Linked DNA regions of Microbulbifer sp. GL-2. The protein of the gene in region 1 binds, or shares a complex with, the protein of each later gene. Links are inferred from orthologs where the notes say so. Each region holds a gene or a part of one and is shown in the gene's direction. Other genes may lie near its edges.

What was found.
Region 2: the proteins of mfd (region 1) and uvrA are in contact, whole or in part, in a crystal structure (PDB 4DFC), measured with the Escherichia coli proteins. The link is inferred for Microbulbifer sp. GL-2 from one-to-one orthologs.

What each region holds. Positions count from the first base shown.
Region 1 is NZ_AP019807.1:4,448,296-4,459,691, forward strand. What follows is about bases 5,562-9,629. They hold mfd (transcription-repair coupling factor), read left to right. Parts: upstream 5,562-5,949; coding sequence 5,950-9,429; downstream 9,430-9,629. Other genes in these bases: GL2_RS19275 (glyceraldehyde-3-phosphate dehydrogenase), read right to left, coding at 5,562-5,648; GL2_RS19285 (CsiV family protein), read left to right, coding at 9,560-9,629. In the rest of the region: GL2_RS19255 (NADH:ubiquinone reductase (Na(+)-transporting) subunit D), read right to left, coding at 1-458; GL2_RS19260 (Na(+)-translocating NADH-quinone reductase subunit C), read right to left, coding at 461-1,243; GL2_RS19265 (NADH:ubiquinone reductase (Na(+)-transporting) subunit B), read right to left, coding at 1,236-2,447; GL2_RS19270 (Na(+)-translocating NADH-quinone reductase subunit A), read right to left, coding at 2,450-3,790; more of GL2_RS19275, read right to left, coding at 4,185-5,561; more of GL2_RS19285, read left to right, coding at 9,630-10,510; GL2_RS19290 (cold-shock protein), read right to left, coding at 11,149-11,364. UniProt on the Escherichia coli protein: Couples transcription and DNA repair by recognizing RNA polymerase (RNAP) stalled at DNA lesions. Mediates ATP-dependent release of RNAP and its truncated transcript from the DNA, and recruitment of nucleotide excision repair machinery to the damaged site.
Region 2 is NZ_AP019807.1:882,159-892,835, forward strand. The notes cover bases 4,896-8,244. They hold uvrA (excinuclease ABC subunit UvrA), read left to right. Parts: upstream 4,896-5,218; coding sequence 5,219-8,044; downstream 8,045-8,244. Other genes in these bases: GL2_RS03935 (mannose-1-phosphate guanylyltransferase/mannose-6-phosphate isomerase), read right to left, coding at 4,896-5,056; GL2_RS03945 (hypothetical protein), read left to right, coding at 8,125-8,244. Outside these bases: fabB (beta-ketoacyl-ACP synthase I), read left to right, coding at 1-689; GL2_RS03920 (sugar nucleotide-binding protein), read right to left, coding at 755-1,603; ssb (single-stranded DNA-binding protein), read right to left, coding at 1,618-2,229; GL2_RS03930 (MFS transporter), read right to left, coding at 2,378-3,559; more of GL2_RS03935, read right to left, coding at 3,650-4,895; more of GL2_RS03945, read left to right, coding at 8,245-8,604; 5-oxoprolinase subunit PxpA, read left to right, coding at 8,773-9,522; 5-oxoprolinase subunit PxpB, read left to right, coding at 9,519-10,277; GL2_RS03960 (biotin-dependent carboxyltransferase family protein), read left to right, coding at 10,274-10,677. UniProt on the Escherichia coli protein: The UvrABC repair system catalyzes the recognition and processing of DNA lesions. UvrA is an ATPase and a DNA-binding protein. A damage recognition complex composed of 2 UvrA and 2 UvrB subunits scans DNA for abnormalities.

The sequences.
Region 1 (11,396 bases):
GCTCCAAAGAGTTCGCGGATAAAGGCCAGGCCAATCAGGATTACGCTGTAACCCAGGCCATTGCCGAGACCATCGAAGAAGCTGGGCAGCGGCGGGTTCTTCATAGCGAAGGCTTCTGCGCGGCCCATTACGATACAGTTGGTAATGATCAAACCAACGAATACCGACAGCTGTTTGGAGATATCGTAAGCCAGAGCCTTAATCAGCTGGTCCACCAGAATTACCAGAGAGGCAATCACGGTCATCTGTACGATGATACGGATACTGTTCGGGATCTGTTTGCGGATCAGAGATACCGCAACATTGGAACAGGCCACAACCGAAGTCAGGGCGATACACATTACCAGGGTAACCTGCATTGAGCTGGTAACAGCCAGTGCAGAACAGATACCCAGGATCTGCAGCGCGATCGGGTTATTGTTAAAAATTGGGTCTAGCAGAGTTTCTTTGATTTTCATGCTTATGCCTCCCCTGCTTTCAGGTTTTTCAGGAAGGGACCGTAGCCTTGGTTACCCAGCCAGAAGTTCACCAGGTTATCCACGCCCTTGCTGGTCAGAGTCGCACCAGACAAGCCATCCACTTCGTGAATCGCATCGGGGCTGTTGGGGTTAACCTGCCCTTTGATCACGTTGATGTCGACATTGCCATCGGTATCGAAGACTTTCTTGCCAATCCACTGGGCTTTCCAATTGGGATTGTCTACTTCGCCACCGAGTCCTGGAGTTTCCTTGTGCTCGTAGAAGCCGAGGCCTGCTACGGTGTCGAGGTTGTTCTCCAGGGCGATGAAGCCGTACAAGGTGCCCCAGAGGCCGTAGCCACGGATAGGCAGGATTATCTTGTCCAGCTTGCCATCTTTCTCTACCAGGTAAACTTCTTTGGTGTTTTCCCGGCGGATAATTTTGGCTGTGTCCTCATCAGTGGGCAGCTTTTCGCTGGCAGAGGCGATTTTGGAAGCAGCGCGACCGCTACCGCCAGCCGGAGCCTGGTCGGTGAACTTGCCAGTATTCAGGTCGACGTATTTGATCTGAATATCAGCGAAGGCTTTCTCAACTTCGGCTTTACTAGCGTGGGAGTCTTTAAGCAGGCCCCCTGCCATCAGTACATTGCGCTTCATGTCCAGCTCGGCATTAGCCTGCTGGGCAGGCTTCAACATTACCGCCGCAGTGGAAACCACTACGGAGCACACCAGGCACATTACCAGCGCGACAATCAGAGTACCGGTTACGGAATCTTTATTAGCCACGTGCCAACCTCCGTTTGATATTGGACTGCACCACAAAGTGGTCAAACAGCGGAGCGAACAGGTTGGCGAACAGGATCGCCAGCATCATGCCTTCCGGGAAGGCCGGGTTCACTACACGAATCAGGACAACCATCACCCCGATCAGAATGCCGTACCACCAGCGGCCAATATTGGTCATCGCAGCGGATACAGGGTCGGTGGTCATAAAGATCAGACCGAAAGCAAACCCACCAACTACCAGGTGCCAGTACCAGGGTACCTGGAACATCGGGTTGGATTCGGAACCGATCAGGTTGAACATAAAGGCAGTGGCCATCATGCCCAGCAAGGTGCCAGCAACGATACGCCAGCTGGCGATCTTCATGCCCATCAGGATGACACCGGCAATTAAAATAGCCAGGGTAGAGGTTTCACCAATGGAACCATGTATCTTGCCAAAGAAAGCGTCGAACCAGGTCACCTGGCCAACAGCAGCGTTCACGATACCGTTCTGGATACCTTCGCTGGCCATTACAGACAGCGCAGTTGCACCGGTGTAACCATCGACCGCAGTCCATACAGCATCGCCGGACATAGCCGCCGGGTAGGCAAAGAATACAAATGCACGACCGGTGAGTGCCGGGTTGAGGAAGTTTTTACCGGTACCACCGAAGACTTCCTTACCGATTACCACACCAAAGCTGATGCCCATAGCCACCATCCACAGCGGCAAATCCGGTGGACAGGTCAAGGCAAACAGGATGGAGGTTACGAAGAAACCTTCGTTTACTTCGTGACCGCGAACAGCGGCAAACAAGACTTCCCAGATACCGCCAACAATAAAGGTGACCAGGTAAATTGGCAGGAAGTACATAGCCCCATAGACAAAGTTGTCCCACAGGCTTGCCGGGTTATAGGCGGAAACCGCACCAATGATCGCGTGACGCCAGCCAGACAATTCCGGGTTGGCCATTCCTTCAAGAATGGTGTTGGACTGGAAGCCAATATTCCACATGCCGTAGAAGGCGGGGATCATGGCACATGCCCAAACGGTGATCATGATACGTTTCAGGTCGATGCCATCGCGTACATGGGAAGTGGTTCTGGTTTTATCAGCCGGCTGGAACAGGCCGGTATCAATTGCCTCAAAGAGGGCATAGAACTTTTCGAACTTGCCGCCCTTGTGGAATTTCGGTTCGATTGAATCGAGGAATTTACGCAACATACTTACCCCTCCTTCTCAATACGGGTCAGGTTGTCCCGCAAAATGGGGCCGTACTCATACTTGCCCGGACACACAAAAGTGCACAGTGCCAGATCTTCCTCATCCAGCTCCAAAGCACCCAGTTTCTGGGCCATCTCAGTATCACCAACGATCAGCGAACGCAGCAGCTGTGTAGGCAGTACATCCAGAGGCATTACCTTTTCGTAAGTACCAATCGGCACCATGGCACGCTCGGAACCGTTTGTACTGGTAGTGAAATCAAACAGCTTGTTCTTGAACAGGCGCGACAGGTAAACAGGGAATACCGAAAAACGCTTATTGCCGGCACGCAGGTAGTGCAGGAATGGACGCTCACCACCCTCTTCCAAGACGGTTACCTGGTTATGGTAACGTCCCAGATACGCCAAAGAGCCTTCAGCGGTGCGGCCACCAAATACAGAGCCGGAGATAATGCGGTCATCATCACCTTTCAGCTCATCTGCGGTCAAAGCTTCAAGGTTGGCACCGAGCCGGGTGCGCAACAGGCGCGGTTGCTTAGCCTGGGGACCCGCAAGGGAGACTACGCGATCGGTGAACAGCTTACCGGTGCTAAACAGCTTACCGACAGCGATCACATCCTGGTAATTGATAGTGAAGACACTACGGGAGCCGGACACAGGGCGCAAATAATGGATATGAGTACCAGACAGACCTGCCGGGTGGGGGCCTGCAAAGGCTTCGCGGCGGATATTATCGGCACTCGGCACAGGGATATCTGCATCGGGGGCGGTGCAGACGTAAGTGGTTTCCGCCAGTTTGGAAAGAATCTCAACGCCCTGAGAGAAGGCCTTTGGATTCTCGGCGATCACTACTTCCGGGTTAGCAGCCAGCGGGTTGGTGTCCATCGCATTGATAAACACCGCTACCGGTTTCGCATCCACCGCGGGAACACGGCTGAACGGGCGGGTGCGCAGTGCAGTCCACATACCGGACTCAACCAGGTTCTCAACGACCTGCTCACGAGTCAGACTAGACAATTTGTCTACGCTGTAGCTTTGGAACTGTTCAGCTGCATCGCCGTCTATTCCAATCACGACAGATTCAAGTACACGGCGGGCCCCGCGATTAATAGCCACAACACGACCGGCAGCCGGCGAGGTGTAGCGCACCCCTTCGGTTTTCTTATCGCTGAAAAGTAGCTGACCAAGATTGACGCGATCCCCTACAGCCACTGCCATTGTCGGTTTCATCCCGTGGTAATCGGGGCCGAGAACAGCAACGGTCTTGAGCGCAGGTCCTTTGTGGATGACCTGCTCGGGCGCGCCGGATATGGGTAAGTCCAATCCCCGACGGATCTTTCTCATACGCCTATGCCTAAGTTTCTAGTTTAAAAAAATTGCAATATGGCCCGCGAGTCCGGGGTCAGACTGTCAAGCAGTCGACCTCGGACTCGCGGGCCATATTGTGGAATTCCGTGCTGCAGGGGCTTACACCGTATCACCCGTAGGCCGGGCGGAAGGAAGCTAACTATGGTTTGCGCGCGCTAACTTCTCGGCGCACGGTCGCCCCGCAAAATCGCGCGCATTATAAAGACGGGACAGAATCTTTACCAGTCTGGAAGACCCCAAAGTGGCATCAAGATGGGAAATTTTTACTGAAAAAACAGGGATTTGGATTGTTATAGGCGGGCGGCCGCAAGAGCCGCTCCGGCCTTGCAGTCAGCCCCAAGAACCGACTGCAAGATTGGCGACTGACGCCTTAGTCTTTTTTAGGGAACCGCTCGTAACGAACGCCAGCCATATCTTCCAAACAGCGAACTACCTGGCAGCTATAGCCGAACTCGTTGTCGTACCAGCAGTAAAGCACTGCATTCTTACCATCCACGATAGTCGCAGTGGAATCGAATACGCAGGCAACGCGAGAACCAACAAAATCGCTGGACACCACTTCCGGAGAATTGGTGTAGTCGATCTGCTGGCGCAACGGAGAGTGCAGCGCCACTTCGCGCATATACTCGTTCAGCTCTTCCTTGGTGGTCTCTTTACCCAGATTCAGATTAAGAATTGCCATGGAAACATTCGGGGTCGGCACACGAATCGCGTTACCCGTCAGCTTGCCTTTCAGTTCTGGCAGCGCCTTAGCAACGGCCTTGGCCGCACCGGTTTCGGTCAGAACCATATTCAGTGCTGCAGCGCGACCGCGACGTTCACCTTTGTGGTAGTTGTCGATCAGGTTTTGATCGTTGGTGTATGCGTGTACAGTTTCCACGTGGCCGTGCTCAACACCGTAGCCGTCCATCATCGCCTTCAGGACCGGTACGATGGCGTTAGTAGTACAGGAAGCGGCTGACAGCACCTTGTCTTCCGGCTTGATATCGCTGCTATTGATACCGTAAACGATATTCTTAATGTCGCCCTTGCCCGGTGCAGTCAGAAGCACTTTGGAGGCGCCAGGGCTCTGCAGGTGCTGGCTTAGGCCTTCTTCATCGCGCCATACACCGGTGCTGTCAACGATAATCGCATCGTTAATACCGTGCTGGGTGTAATCTACTTCCTGAGGGGAGTTGGCGTAGATGATCTTGATTTCATTGCCATTGCAGATCAGGGAGCCGGTCTCCTCATCTACACGGATAGTACCTTGGAAGGCGCCATGCACGGAGTCACGACGCAGCAGGGAAGCGCGCTTCACCAGATCGTTCGGGGCCTTGCCCTTACGCAGAACAATAGCGCGCAAACGCAGTACATCACCGCTGCCAGCTTTGTCGATCAACAGGCGCGCAACCAGGCGACCAATACGGCCAAAACCGTAGATCACAACATCTTTGGGCTCCGGTAGAGGCGTACCTGCACCCTCGGCATCCGCCAGCTCTTCGCGCACAAAATCGTCAACAGATAGATCGCGTTCATCGCGCATAAACTTGTTGGTCAGGGTTCCCAGGTCAATATGTACAGGACCCAGGTCCAACTTACAGATGGCTTCGAGCACGGGGAAGGTTTCAAACTCAGAGAGTTCGTTTTCCTCAACCTGACGCACAAAGCGATGTGCCTTCATAATGCTCAAAACTGAGCGATTAACCAGGTTGCGGCCGTACATATAAATACCGACGTTTTGCTCGCGGTTGAGCTTTCCTATCATCGGGATCATGGATTCGGCCAGCGCTTCACGCTGTTTCCAGTCCTTGAAAAAGTCCGCGGGCTTCGGTCGCTTCTGAGTCACTGTCAACACCTCTGCAATGTGTTAGATAGGCGGGGAATCACGGCCCGGAAACACTCGGGGCCGTGTGGCTGCGCATTATCAGTATTCAACTATTGCTACGCAACTGGACAAAAAAAAACCTAAAAAATGTAGTAAAACTACCTTTTTATCATTTACCCGGACAATGCCGCACAATCTCCCAAAAAGCGTAGCCGTTCGCGACCAGAACTACTGGCGCGGTTAACATAGACTGCAGTTCACCCCTTTCGCGGCTACAATAGCCGCCCCTGGCACCACAGCAAACGAAAGCGCGGATATATAAGGAAAGATGACCGATATACAGCCCCTGACTCCCCCAAAGTTTCGCAGCAGCAATGACCGGCAATTCTGGGGACAACTGCATGGCGCAGCGGCCGCGCTCGCCCTTTTAAACGCCGCACGCAACAGCACATCCCCAACGCTGTTGATTACACGCGACAGCCTCGAGGCGCACCGTTTAGAGGTACAACTGAAATTTTTTAACAAGGCTCGGGGAGATAGCGCCACGGAAGACGCCTTTGAGATCTTCCATTTTCCCGACTGGGAAATCCTGCCCTACGATACCTTTTCACCCCACCAGGACATTATCTCGGACCGCCTGGCAACTCTATACCGGATGCCGAAGATGGGTAGCGGCATTGTTATAGTGCCCGTAAGCACCCTGATGCACCGCTTGCCCCCCTGTGATTATGTAGCTGGCAATGCCCTGATTCTGAATGAGGGGCAGCAATATGATATCGACACCCAGCGGCGCCTGCTGGAGCAGGTGGGCTACCACTGCGTAGACACCGTCTACGAACATGGCGAATTTGCCGTGCGCGGCTCGCTGATGGATATATTCCCAATGGGCAGCCCCCTGCCATATCGTATTGATCTGTTTGATGATGAGATCGAATCCCTACGCACTTTCGACCCGGAAACCCAGCGCACCGTAGATAAAGTGGAAACCATTCACTTACTACCCGCACGGGAATTTCCACTGCATAAAGCCGGCCTCTCCGGCTTCCTGCAGAACTGGCACGAACAATTTGAGGCGGACCCGAGCCTGGTGCCCATCTACCAGGACATCAGTGCAGGCATTGCTCCTGCAGGTATCGAGTATTACCTGCCCCTATTTTTCGATAATCAATGTGCGAGCCTGTTCGACTATCTCCCTGAGAGCAGCCAGGCTTTTGTGCAGGGAGACGTACAGGCTCCTATTGAAAGTTTCTGGCGCGAAGTCAGCAATCGTTATGAAAGCCGCCGCGGCGACCTTACCCGCCCGATATTGCAGCCTCGCCAAATCCTGCTCGATATCGACGAATTCAACAGCGCCCTCAAATCGATGCCCAGAGTTATCTTCTCTGCCGAGACGCTGCCGGAGAACCAGGGTAACTACAACTTTGCCACCAAGGTGCCGCCGAGCCTGCCTGTAGACGGTAAAGCTGAACAACCAATGGCTGCCCTGGATAGCTACCTGCTCGATTATTCCGGGCGGATACTCTTCTGTGCCGAAAGTGGCGGGCGCCGCGAAGCCTTACTGGAACTGTTAAAGGGTATACATCTGAGTCCGCCCACGTTCACCAGTTGGGAGGATTTCCTGCACAGTGAGGAACCTGCAGGCATCACGGTAGCCCCTCTGGATCAGGGCTTGCTACTTACAGACCCCGCTATCAACTTAATCGCTGAACCGCAGCTGTTTGGTGAGCGAGTACTACAGCAGCGGCGCCGCAAAAAAGCTAAAGACGATGCCGATAATGCAGTTAAAAACCTGGCGGAACTGCGCATTGGGGCTCCGGTAGTACATATTGATCACGGCGTTGGGCGCTATCGCGGTCTGCAGCACTTGGAGATCGACGGGCAGCCTGCAGAATTCCTGACTCTGGAATATGCCAACGAGGCCAAGCTCTATGTACCTGTGGCCAGTCTGCACTTGATCAGCCGCTATTCAGGAGCTGATGAAGCCCTGGCCCCCTTGCACAAAATGGGCAGCGAGCAGTGGCAGAAAGCCAAGCGCAAGGCCGCCGAAAAAGTGCGCGATGCCGCCGCCGAACTCCTGGATATTTATGCGCGTCGGGAAGCCCGTGTCGGCCATGCCTTTGCCGACCCCAAACTTGCCTATCGCGAATTCTCTGCGGGCTTCCCTTTTGAGGAAACACCAGACCAGCAACAGGCTATCGAATCCGTGGTCGGCGATATGTTGTCGAAAAAACCCATGGATCGCCTGGTCTGCGGCGATGTGGGCTTTGGCAAGACTGAAGTTGCCATGCGCGCAGCTTTCGTCGCCGCCCATGCCGGTAAACAAGTGGCTATGCTGGTACCCACCACCCTACTTGCGCAACAGCATTTTCAGTCTCTCCAAGACCGCTTTGCCGACTGGCCTATTAATATTGAAGTGATCTCACGTTTCCGCTCAGGCAAGGAAGTGGACAGCGTGAAAGAAAAAGTGGCAAGCGGCAAAGTGGATATCCTGGTTGGCACCCATAAACTACTGCAGAGTGACCTGGACTTTAAAAATCTGGGATTACTGATCATCGACGAGGAGCACCGCTTCGGCGTACGCCAGAAAGAGCGGCTCAAGAGCCTGCGTGCCGAGGTGGACATTCTCAACCTGACCGCCACCCCGATCCCACGTACTTTAAATATGGCTATGGCCGGCATTCGCGACCTCTCCATAATCGCCACCCCGCCAGCGCGACGCCTATCGGTGAAAACCTTCGTGCGCGAGCGCGACGAAGCCCTGGTAAAGGAGGCAATTCTCCGCGAGATATTGCGTGGCGGCCAGGTGTACTTCCTTCACAATGAGGTCAAAAGTATTGAGCGCACCGCCCGCGAACTTCAGGAGCTGATACCCGAGGCCCGTATTGGGATCGGTCACGGGCAAATGCGCGAACGCGAGCTGGAGCAGGTCATGAGTGACTTCTACCACAAGCGTTTCAATGTACTGGTATGCACTACTATTATCGAGACCGGTATCGACATCCCCACCGCCAATACCATTCTGATTGAGCGCGCGGACAAATTTGGCCTGGCCCAGTTGCACCAGTTGCGCGGACGTGTGGGACGCTCTCACCACCAAGCCTATGCTTACCTGATGACCCCCAATAAGCGCTCAATGACTAACGACGCCATCAAACGCCTGGAGGCCATCAGCGAGGCCCAGGACCTTGGTGCAGGCTTTACCCTGGCTACCCACGATCTCGAAATCCGCGGAGCTGGCGAACTTCTTGGCGAAGAGCAGAGCGGACAGATTCAGAGTGTCGGATTCAACCTTTATATGGAAATGCTGGACCAGGCGGTGAAGGCTATTCGCGAAGGACGCACACCAAATATCGATGAACCGCTAGAATCACCCGCAGTGGATGTGAACCTGCGGGTACCAGCACTGATTCCCGAAGACTACCTGCCTGACGTGCATGGCCGTCTGATGATGTACAAACGCATCGCCAATGCCGCCGATCGCCAGCAGCTCAAAGAGTTGCAGGTGGAGATGATCGATCGCTTTGGCCTGCTGCCCGAACCTGTGAAACACCTGTTCCGCACCACGGAAATCAAGCTGAAGGCAGATAAGATGGGCATTCGCAAGCTAGAAGCCTCTACAGTACGCGGCCGCATTGAGTTCGCCGAGAATACCCAGGTGGACCCTCTGACGCTGGTGAAGTTGGTGCAGACCCAGCCGGGACGCTATCAACTCGCAGGAGCCAACCAGCTGAACTTCAGCCTCGACGAGCAGGGTCCCGACCGGAAGCTGCAGGAAATTAACGAAGTACTGGAGCGGCTGGCACAGTGATATTATCCGGCAGTCAGTGAGGTGGTCGATCGACAGGGGCTAAGCCCCCTGCCAAAATCACCAACACCGATAACTGGCTGCCGGCCGCTATTCCAGGTACCCACAATAGAATGATGACAAGTGGTAACTCATGACCATGACCATGACCATGACAAGGATAACCCGCCTCTGCTCCGCCCTGGCACTGTCCCTCGCTGCTGCGGGCTCCCAGGCTGCCAACTATGCCGGAAGCACTTTCGAAATCGAGATGATTATCTTCGAGCGCCCCCAGGGCATGGCGCACACGAGCGAAAACTGGCCGGCAAGTCCGCGCCTTGAATACCCTTCCCGCTGGGTCGACTTCGACACCCGCAAGGAAAGCTCAAAACCTGTTGCCAGCCGCGAAGCCCTTTCGCCGGCAGGAGCCAATGGTGAACCCATGGGTGAGGCAGCAGCAAAAGTCGGCTCAGCGCTGCTCCTGTCACCAACAGCAACCATGCTAAACAATAAGGCGGCCGCTCTTGTCAGAGGCGGAGACCGGGTACTGTTTCACAAGGCATGGCGCCAAGTATTGAAACAAAAACGCAGCTCTCCTGCAGTCCTGATCGACGGTGGAAATAGCTTCCAGGGTTACAGCCAGCTGGGAGGCTCAGTAACCTTGAGCGTTTCCCGCTATCTTCACCTCAGCACCAATCTCTGGCTCAGTGATTTTTCCTCGCCAGCTTCTGATGAGGGCATATTACTCCCCAAACGCCCCAGGGCTACTGTAGAAACTCCAGTGAAGATATTGAGTGCAACTCAATCAGAAAATAAAAACCCCTCCTATAGCAGCTTGGCACTACAGGATGACCCGGGTTCTCTTGGAGACTATGAGCCCATCACTCTTGGGGAACCCCAGCTAGAGGCAGAGCAAACGGTTTACGTCGCCCATGCTGCCCACCTGCAGCACGAACGCCGTTTACGTAGTGGTCAATTACATTATATCGACCACCCGGCTTTCGGTATCCTTATCGAAATTCGCACTGTGGCCAAGCCCCAAGAGGAAGATATTGAAATAAGCTCCTCTCCCATTGAGGGCAGCACCACTAATATTGAAAACTAATAAAATACTAAACCTTTTAACATATCCCCCGTCCAGGCGGGGGATTATAAACGCTATAACCCCACTCAACCCACAACTCCGCCCAAAGCCTTCTTTTTACCACACACAGTTGAACAGTTAGCAGGTTTATATTGTTTGGTTTTAATAGTGATCTCGAACCGATGGCAGCGGTATCGAAAAACACAAGACAACTGAACGCAAAAACAATCCCATTCAACCAACAAACCATCCCTTTCAACGGACAGTTCGATTATCGATTTTATTTCTTCAGCTTTTGAATATAAGGGGAATAAAATTTCACTAACGCGAACAATATTTAAGCTCAACCAATACTCGACCGATATCATCAAATAGATTTCAAATTTATTAAAATTATAATTTTGAAATAGGTCAGCTCAGCTAATCTGCATAAGAAAAATGAAAAACGGAAAATTATAAGCAAGGGAATTGGAGTGAAACTAAAAGTTAGCCACAGGAGTAGCTGACCACTCATCCGACAAGGCAAGAGAAGCCCATTAAAAAGGGAAATAGAAAAGCGAGCTCTTCAGCCCGCTTTCCCAGAGGCGCTGGCAGAGCCGGCAGCAGGTTACCGCACAAACTCTACACGACAACAGTTCTTTCAACGAGCGATCCGCAAATCACTCACAGGGAACAACATCTTCCGCCAGCAGTCCTTTGTCACCTTGTTGCATTTCGAACTCTACCGCCTGCCCTTCATTGAGAGTCTTATAACCCTCGCCGCGGATACTGCGGTAATGAACAAAAATGTCTTCAGTTCCTTCTCCACAGGTGATGAAGCCATAACCCCGTGCGTTATTAAACCACTTCACAGTACCTGTAACGCGATCACTCATTGAGAAAACCTCATTATTGTTATTGCGCCTAC
Region 2 (10,677 bases), 3.6 Mb from region 1 along the record:
AGCAAGACGTTGTCTTTGCCGGAGGCGGTGAGGAACTCGCCTGGAGCCTTACCCACTTATTCGATGCCATGGGCGCACTCTCAAGCAAATATAACGATGAGCCCACCAAGGCCTCCCGCCCCTACGATGCCGAACGCGACGGTTTTGTAATTGCTGGCGGTGGCGGCTGCTTGGTATTGGAAGAGATGGAACACGCCGTTGCGCGCGGCGCCACTATCTATGCAGAGCTGACCGGTTATGGGGCAACCTCTGACGGCTACGATATGGTCGCCCCCAGCGGGGAAGGTGCAACCCGTTGTATGCAGCAGGCGCTCGCAGGTATGGATGGCAAAGGCCTGCAGGGTAACGTGGATTACATCAATACCCACGGTACCTCAACCCCCGTTGGAGATATAGCTGAGCTGAAAGCAATGCGCGAAGTCTTCGGCGACAAGGTTCCGGCATTTGCCTCAACCAAGTCGCTAACAGGCCACTCCCTCGGTGCCGCCGGTGTTCAAGAGGCTATTTACAGCCTGCTGATGATGCAAAACAACTTTATCGCCGCATCCGCCAATGTAGACAAACTGGACCCAGCAGCCGAGGGTATGGACCTGGTCACCAACATTCGCGACTGTGATATCAAACGAGCCATGTCCAACAGTTTTGGTTTTGGTGGCACCAACGCCTGCCTGATCTTCGACAAAGTCTGATGGATTAAGACGAGTTAATAAAAAGGCGCCTAATGGCGCCTTTTTATTATTGAGGGTATCTGAACCTACACAGACTTCTCCGCCCCCAAACGCTCCAGCCAAAGCTCTACCTGCCGGGTAAGTCCCTGGCGCCAACTATGTTGCTGGATACCAAAAACGTCACGCAACTTGCCACAAGCAAGTACAACACTTCGATCTCTCTGGTCTGAATCCTCCAGCGTACTCAGCTGCGCAAACCGCTCTTCATCGTGGAATGATTGCGCCCGCTCCACAACTTCCAATGCAAATTCAATAGCAGTGCAACTATCCGAACTTCCGTAGTGATAAATCCCTGAGACACTGGCACCACTAGCCAATTGTTGTGCAGCTGCTACCGTCACACGAGCCATATCGAGAACAGTGACAGGGTTACCATTATTGAGACCATCCAACTCGAGGGGTTCTCCCGCTACAAAGCCGCGCAACACCCGCCCAAGAAGGGCGTCCTGGTTGCTGTCCACCATCCAGCCAAACCGCAGGATAGCCAGGTTCTCCAAATCACCCAGGGCGCGCTCACACGCCAACCACTGACGCCCACTACGGGCCTGCGGATCCGCCACTTCGTCCTCATCATATCTGCGTTGCTCACCACCGGCGAAAACCTGATAGGAAGAAAGGTGAATAACATGCTGGCAGGGGCTTCCAGCTAACTGCTTAGCCACCTGCAAGGCTTCAGGCATGCCCTGGTCATCAGCACAGGCTGAAGCATTAATTGCAATTGCTCCAGGACGCAGCTGGTCGAGTTCTGTGGGTGATAGTTGCTGCACACGAAATCCGGCGCGCTGCAGACGTTTCTGCAGCGCGCCGTCGATATCGTTACCGGCAGTAATGACCGCGACCGTATCCGGCTTGTAGCCGGTATGTAGATCAGACACTGGATAGACCAGTCTTAGAAGGGAATATCGTCGTCAAAGCTGTTATCGAAGCCTCCAGTGGCCCCCTGGTTGGGCTGCTGCTGAGGCTGCTGCTTGTTGGATGGCGCCATCGGTGATGGGGCTGTGCGCCCTTGTGCAAAAGAGTCCTGGCTGCCTTGCTGGTAGCCTCCCTGGAAACCACCCTGCTGTTCGTAGCCCCCCTGGCCTCCGCCCACAGACTGACCGCCCATACCTGCAGCACCCATTCCAGCACCACCCATACCCTGGCCAAAACCGCCCTGCTCTCCACGTCCGTCGAGCATCTGCATTTCACTGGCAACAATCTCGGTAGTGTAGCGGTCCTGGCCGCTATTCTTGTCCTGCCATTTACGGGTGCGCAATGAGCCCTCAATGTACACTTTAGAGCCCTTACGCAAGTACTCACCGGCAATCTCAGCCAGGCGGTTGAAGAACACCACTCGGTGCCACTCGGTTCGCTCCTGCTGCTGTCCGGTCTGCTTGTCCTTCCAGCTCTCACTCGTGGCCAGGCTCACATTGGTGACAGCACCGCCACTCGGCATATATTTGGTTTCCGGATCGTTTCCCAGATTACCGATCAGAATTACTTTATTGATCCCCCTGGCCATAGCCCTCTCCTCTCTTCGCCCCAGGTCCGACCCAGGTAATAATCATTCAAAAATTAAAAATGTGAGTTCACTCACATCGACAATGCGTGGTCACCCAGAATGGCAACCAGTGTATTTTTATCCAGCAGCATACAACAGACACCACCAGTTAGTAAGCACTACCCTCTCGGGCATCTGACGCTCGTTCACGCAGCAACCACCAGAGTAAAATCCAGGCCAGCAGTACGATAAAGCCAAGCCATGCCACTGCACCGGCACCCCCAAGACCAAACAGGTAGCCGCCCAGACTTCCACCAACAAAAGTGCCGAAAAACTGCAAAGTAGCGTAGAGCCCCGAAGCGGCACCACGGGCATCCTCAGGTGCTTTGCGGGTCAACTGTGCAGGTAACAGAGCTTCAAGCAGGTTGAAACCGGTAAAGAAAATCCCCAACAGCAATACTACAGCTACAGGACCATTCATCGGCAACAATGCCGCGCTGCCCCCGGCCAGGGCAACACAGGCGAAGTTCAAAGCCGTGCCAGCCTTACCGCTGCGCTCAGCCACCCGCATCAGGGGCAACATCAGAATGAAAGTACCCAGCATTAGCGGGCCGTATAGCTTCCAGTGCTCCTCTGCCGGCCATCCAAGCCTGTCGACCAGCACCAGCGGCAACGCAACGAACATGGCAGTCAACAAAAGGTGGGAAAAGAAAGCCCCAGAAACCAATCTCCAGGTAAGGCCGTTGCTTAGAACCTTGCGAAAACCACCACTAAAAACCGCCGGGCGCTTTGCGACTTGGGGAGTCGGCACTATTCGCCAGACTAACAGCATCCCCAGTACAGCCAACCCCGAGGTAAGCCAGAAAATAGCCGGCAGGCCACCAGCTCCCGCAAGTGCCGGGCCAAGTATCACTGCCAACATAAACGCCACACCGATGGATGCCCCGATCACAGCCATTGCTATGCCCCGCTTCTCATCCCGCGTGAGATCGGCAACCAAGGCCATGACCGCCGCGGCAATAGCACCACAACCCTGCAGAATTCTGCCCACAATCAGGCCGTAGACCGAATCTGTCTGCGCGGCAACCACACTGCCAATGGCAAACAGGGCCAGACCGGTATAGATAACAGGTTTGCGGCCCCAGCGGTCAGAAAGAAGCCCCAAGGGAATCTGCAATAGTGCCTGGCTCAGTCCATAGGCGCCCATGGCCAGGCCCAGCAGCATCGGTGTGCTATCGCGGTAGCCTTCACCGTAAACTGTGAGAACCGGCAGCACCATAAACAGGCCGAGCATACGAAAGACATAAAGGGAAGCCAGCCCGCCCAGGGCCCGGCGCTCAATGGAATTCATGCAGTTCCCGGAACAGCGTCAAATTGGGCGCGCATTGTACAGCGCACAGCCGCCAGGCTGTAGGGGAAGCCGTACAAGTTTTGGGCATTTCTAACCACGGCCATAGTCATCATCAAAGCGAACGATATCATCCTCCCCGAGATAGCTACCGGATTGGACCTCTATAAGCTCGAGGGGAATGGTTCCCGGGTTTTCCAGTCTATGTACCACCCCCAGAGGGATGTAGGTGGACTGATTCTCAGTAATCAACAACTCTTCATCACCGCGGGTAACCTTGGCAGTACCGCGCACCACGATCCAGTGTTCGGCCCGGTGATGATGCATTTGCAGGGACAGCTGCTGCCCCGGCTTGACCACAATACGCTTTACCTGGAAGCGTGGCCCAGCATCAATAGAATCGTAATAGCCCCAGGGCCGATCGACTTTGCGATGGCGCCGAGCCTCACTGCGCCCGGAGCGCTTGAGGCTGCTCACAAGCTTCTTAACATCCTGTACCCGCTGCTTTTCGGCGATCAACAGGGCATCATCAGTATCGACAACCACCAGGTCTTTCACACCTAATAGGCTAACCAGACGACTCTCCGCCCGCACAAGACAGCTTTCACTATCCTGCAGCAAGACATCTCCCTGCAGCAGATTGTCATCGGCATCCCGCTCCGCCAGTTCCCAGAGTCCGAGCCAGGAACCCACATCGCTCCAACCCGCGTCCATAGGCACCACCGCAGCGGACTCGGTGGGCTCCATCACCGCATAATCCACCGACTCTTTAGCGCAGGCTGCAAAGGCTTCCCCGTCCACCCGGGTAAAATCCAAATCCCGGACAGCGCCTTCAAAAGCCCTGCGGCAAGCATCGAGAATATCGCTCCGGTGTTCTTTTAGCTCCTCCAGATAACGAGAAGCCCGGAACAGAAACATGCCACTATTCCAGGAGTATTCTCCACCAGCCAGATAGGACTCAGCAGTATTCGTATCCGGCTTTTCGACAAATTCCGCCACTCTCCACGCTTCAGCAGCCAAAACCTCTCCACGGCGAATGTAGCCATAGCCGGTTTCGGCCCGGGTCGGCACAATACCAAAGGTTACCAGGTGCCCGAGCCCCGCCAGGGTCTGTGCCGTCTGCGCTGCTTTCTGAAAAGCTGTCACATCAGCCACGACATGATCTGCCGGCAACACGAGCAGCAATGGGTCCTCACCAGCCTCCAATGCCGCTAGCGCCGCGAGAGCGATAGCCGGCGCCGTATTGCGTGCACAGGGCTCCAGTAGGATCGTCTGGGCTCCATGGCCAATCTCCTGCAGCTGTTCTGCTGCGGCAAAACGATGCTCCTCATTGCACACTAAAATGGGGGCCTGCAACTGCTGTATACCCTCCAGCCGTCGCACCGTAGCCTGCAGCATGGTTTCGCTGCCGATTAATGGCAGAAATTGCTTGGGGTAGGCCTCACGGGAGAGTGGCCACAAGCGGGAGCCTGTACCACCGCAGAGAATTACAGGGATCATCACTTCAACTTTTCTTCTGGCTGTTGGAAATTTGCGACAGACGATTTTGGCACATCGGGTGGCGAGTTTATACTTGACCGTTTTTCCGGCACCGCAGTTGTGATCGCCCTGAGCGGAGCAAGTCCGAGACCCGGCCCAGTATCATCAGCAGATAGGTAGAGCGTGGACACGATTTATGTAAGGGGTGCGCGCACCCACAACCTGAAGAATATCGATCTCGACATTCCCCGCGACAAACTGATCGTGATTACCGGGCTGTCTGGCTCCGGTAAATCCTCCCTGGCATTCGACACACTCTATGCCGAGGGCCAGCGCCGCTATGTGGAGTCCCTTTCCACCTATGCGCGCCAGTTCCTATCGATGATGGAGAAGCCGGATGTCGATACCGTGGAGGGGCTGTCACCAGCAATATCCATTGAGCAGAAATCCACCTCCCACAATCCGCGCTCGACTGTAGGCACTATCACTGAGATATATGACTACCTCAGGCTGCTGTTTGCGCGTGTAGGCGAGCCTCGTTGCCCGGAGCATGATGAGCCTCTTCAGGCCCAAACCATAAGCCAGATGGTGGATCAGGTATTAGCTCTACCGGAGGGCAGCAAAATTATGCTGCTTGCTCCAGTGGTTCGGGACCGCAAGGGTGAACACCAGCATGTGTTCGAACAACTGCGTCGCGACGGCTTTGTGCGCGCGCGTATCGACGGCGTGACCTGCGACCTGGACGATACCCCAAAGTTGGATAAACGTCGTAAGCATACTGTGGAAGTGGTAGTTGACCGCTTTAAAGTACGTAAAGACCTGCAGTTGCGCCTGGCTGAATCCTTCGAGACCGCCCTGAATCTCACTGATGGTATTGCCTCTATCAGCTTTATGGATGGTGATCAGGAAGAACGCCTATTCTCCGCCCGCCACGCCTGCCCAGTGTGTGACTATTCACTGGACGAGCTTGAACCGCGCCTGTTTTCCTTCAACAACCCTGCCGGTGCCTGCCCCAGCTGTGATGGCTTGGGAGTTAAGCAGTTCTTCGATGAAGACAAGGTAATCCTCGATCAGGAGAGCAGTATCTCCGAAGGCGCAATCCGAGGCTGGGACCGTCGTAATATTTACTACTACCATATGCTCGACTCCCTCGCCGAGCATTATGGCTTCGATCTCGACAAACCATGGAAAAAACTGCGCAAAACCCACCGCAAGGTTATTTTGCAAGGCAGCGGCGACGAAGAGATTGACTTCAGCTATGTCAACGATCGCGGTGACGTCACCGTGCGGCAGCACACCTTTGAGGGCATTATCCCCAACTTCCAGCGTCGCTACCGGGATACCGAATCCCAATCGGTGCGCGAAGAGCTGGCGAAATATCTGAGCACACAGAAATGTCCCGAGTGCCTTGGCACCCGCCTGCGCCGTGAGGCGCGCCATGTCTTTGTGGACAACCGTACCCTCGCTCAAGTCACCGAATTGCCAGTGGGTGATGCCTTTGAATACTTCGATCACCAACTCACCTTCAAAGGCGCTCAAAAAGAAATTGCCGATAAAATCCTCAAGGAATTGCGCGATCGCTTCCGCTTCCTGGTAGACGTGGGCCTCAATTACCTGACCCTGAACCGCAGTGCAGAAACATTATCCGGCGGTGAAGCCCAGCGCATCCGCCTCGCAAGTCAGATCGGCGCCGGCCTTGTCGGTGTGATGTATATCCTCGACGAGCCTTCCATTGGCTTGCACCAGCGGGATAACGAGCGTCTATTGAATACCCTCACTCATCTACGAGATATCGGTAATACAGTGATCGTCGTTGAGCACGATGAAGACGCGATCCGTAGTGCCGACTTTATTGTCGATATCGGCCCCGGTGCTGGCGTGCATGGCGGAGAAGTGGTCGCCTCCGGGACCGCCGATAAAATTGCCAAGTGCAAGCAATCCCTAACCGGACAATATCTCTCCGGTAAAAAGAAAATTGCCATACCAGAGGAGCGCTATATCCCTGATCCGGACTATATGCTCCACCTTGAAGGCGCCAGTGGCAACAATTTACAAAATGTAGACCTGGAAATTCCAGTGGGGCTATTTACCTGTGTGACCGGTGTTTCCGGCTCAGGCAAGTCCACTTTGATCAATACCACCCTATACCCACTTGCAGCTACAGCGCTGAATAAGGCCACCACCCTGAAGGCAGCTCCATACAAGGCTGTTCACGGGCTTGAGTACTTCGATAAGTGTGTAGACATAGACCAGAGCCCCATCGGACGCACACCCAGATCCAACCCGGCTACCTACACCGGTATCTTCACCCCTATTCGCGACCTCTTCGCCGGCACACAGGAGGCTCGCTCCCGAGGTTATAAACCCGGCCGCTTTAGCTTTAATGTTAAAGGCGGACGCTGTGAGGCCTGCCAGGGCGATGGGGTGATTAAGGTGGAAATGCACTTCCTGCCCGATGTCTATGTGCCCTGCGATACCTGCCACGGTAAACGTTATAACCGTGAAACCTTAGAAGTGCATTACAAGGGCAAAAATATCCACGAAGTTTTGGAAATGACCGTGGAAGATGCGCGGGAGTTTTTCGACCCAGTACCGGCGATCGCCAAAAAACTGCAAACCCTAATGGATGTCGGGCTCGCCTATATCAAACTGGGCCAAGCGGCCACTACACTCTCGGGTGGTGAAGCACAGCGGGTGAAGCTCTCTCGTGAGCTATCCAAGCGCGATACCGGGCAAACCTTGTATATCCTCGACGAGCCCACTACCGGCTTACATTTTGCGGACATCCAATTATTGCTGGACGTTTTACATCGCCTACGTGATCACGGGAATACGATTGTTGTTATCGAGCACAACTTAGACGTTATCAAAACCGCAGACTGGATCGTGGATCTGGGCCCAGAAGGCGGTTCTGGCGGCGGGCAAATTATTGCAGCAGGAACGCCAGAGGATGTTACGGGAATCGGCGCGTCCCATACCGGTCGATTCCTAAAACCGATGCTTGGGTGATCAACTCTACGGAGCTGGATCACGATCTGGCTCCTATATCAATAAAACGATCGAATATCTGCCACAACGGAAAGTGGAAAATGATAAAAAAAATAGATCAACAAAAGCTAAACTTAATTATTGCTCTATGCGCAATGATGATTTCCATTGCCTCCTTCTATGCTACTTATCTGCAGGCCAAAGCAGCAAATAAACAAGTCAAAATAATGACCATGCCTGTAATTCAATTTTCACAGAGTAATTACGACCTTGAAGCTGACAAACCATCAATTTATTTTGAACTTTACAATGTGGGATCAAGCCCAGCTCTGCTGAAGGATTTCAACATCAACTATGAGCAATCTACCTATCATACCGCCAGGGAATTTCTGAATGCCTGCTGCCAACAAGAATATCAGGAGTTCACAAAAAAACTGACAGATGATGACGGCGCCTCCAACCTAGACAAAGGAAATATACTTACCTCAACTTTATCCAACAGCTTAATGCCAGCGAACTCCAAGCGCCGAATCTTTGCATTACTTTATGGTGAGCGTTCTTACGATCTCTGGAAAAGCTAAACAAAGAAAGAGGAAAAATTTCAGTCGATTTCTGTTTCTGCTCACCTTTGGGTGGATGCTATCACTCTAACAATGAAGGAGCCTCCATGGAAATTGAAGCATGCCCTACCAACCACAACTAAATATTGATTGTTAAACAGAATTTTCTCTAATCAAGAGCTGTGACGAATGGAAATCGATATCAACTGTGACTTGGGCGAAGGATCTGATTTGACCAGCTGTGAGAGGGATGCGCTAATTATGCCCTTCATCTCACGCTGCAATATTGCCTGCGGCGCCCATGCAGGCACGCCCGCGATTATGCGCAGGTCTCTTGAAAATGCACTGCAAAATAACTTAATAATCGGCGCTCACCCCGGGTATCCTGATCGAGAAAATTTTGGACGAAAGTCTATTAAAGTTCCACTCAGTGAATTACTTAACTCCATACACGAGCAAATTGAACGATTACAAAACCTCACCCGTGAAGCTGGAACAAAACTCGACCATATAAAACTGCATGGCGCTTTATATAACGATGTCGAAGCAAATATGGATTTAGCAGAGGAGATAATTGCCTTACTCTCCAGAGAATATCCATCCTTAAAAATTATCGGACTCGCCAATGCTGCAATGGAAGCTGTAGCCACCAAGCAAAGTCGTATATTCTATCGGGAAGGCTTTATAGACCGGCAATATTTAAATACAGGAAGACTTGCTCCACGTTCGCTACCAGGCTCTGCTCTCAGTGACATAGATAACTGCCTGGAACGAGCTGTGGCTCTGGCAAAAGGGAGCAGCTTTACAAGCTATCACGGCACTCCCCTACAATTTTCCGTTGACACCATTTGCTTACATGGTGACAACCCAGAAGCAGTAAATATTGCCCAGAGACTAGCTAGTTACCTGCAACTAAACGGATTGAGCATACACTCGTGACGGCATCCCTGCACAAACCCCACCTGCAGAAGCCCGACTTTAACATTACTGCAAATGGGGATTGTGCGTTAGATATACGCTTCTCCGCTGAGCCTAGTGAAGAACTTAGTCGCTATATTATTGGGCTACGACAATATATCCAGGAACAGGGCCCCGACGATCTTATCGATCTTATCCCCGCCTACCAATGCCTGACTATTAGTTTTGATCCACTGACTCACGAAAGCGAGTCGCTTTCACAAGAGCTGCGAGCATTAACCCAGAAGTACCTCAAAATCCCCGCAAAGTTAGACAGAGACTCACGCATTATTCGAATTCCCGTATGCTATGAAGAGGCCTTTGCCCCGGATATGCATATGTTAAGTGAGCATACCGGCCTGACTCCCAAGCAAGTTGCCCGGCTACATACAGACACTGCCTATTTAGTGCATATGCTGGGCTTTTCGCCGGGCTTCTTGTATCTCGGCGGACTGGATCCCAGGCTGCACTGCCCTCGCAAGGAAAAACCTAGACTGCGAGTTCCCGCAGGAGCTGTTGGTATCGGTGGCAACCAAACAGGAATTTACCCACAAGCTACAGCGGGGGGCTGGCAGATTATCGGACAGACCCCTTTAAGATTATTCCAGCCCAGCAGCGACTCCCCCTTTATTGCGGAGCCCTTGGACATCGTAAAATTCTATTCTATCGGTAAGTCTGAATTCGAGACCATTGCACAGCAAGCACAATATGAGAGTGCCAAGGAAAGGCCCATATGAGTATCCACTTTATCCGAGCAGGCCTTCAAACCAGCATTCAAGATATGGGGCGCCCGGGTTTGATGCATTACGGTATTCCCCAAGGAGGTGCAGCTGACCCTCTATCTATGAAGATGGCTAACCTTCTACTGGGTAATCCATTCAATAATCCCGTGCTGGAAATTACCCTGATTGGCCCCAGGATTGAATTCGATGATGATATTTCAATAGCTATCACCGGGGCACGATTCAAGGTTTTTTTAAACAGTAATGCTGTCGATAATTTTAAAGTTATCCAGGTGAAACGTGGTGACACATTGGAATTCTCCAAACTAATTAATGGTGCTCGAGCCTATATCGGCTTCTCGGCAAAGTTATCTATCCCAATAATTTTTGATAGCGCTGCAACTCATCTTATCAG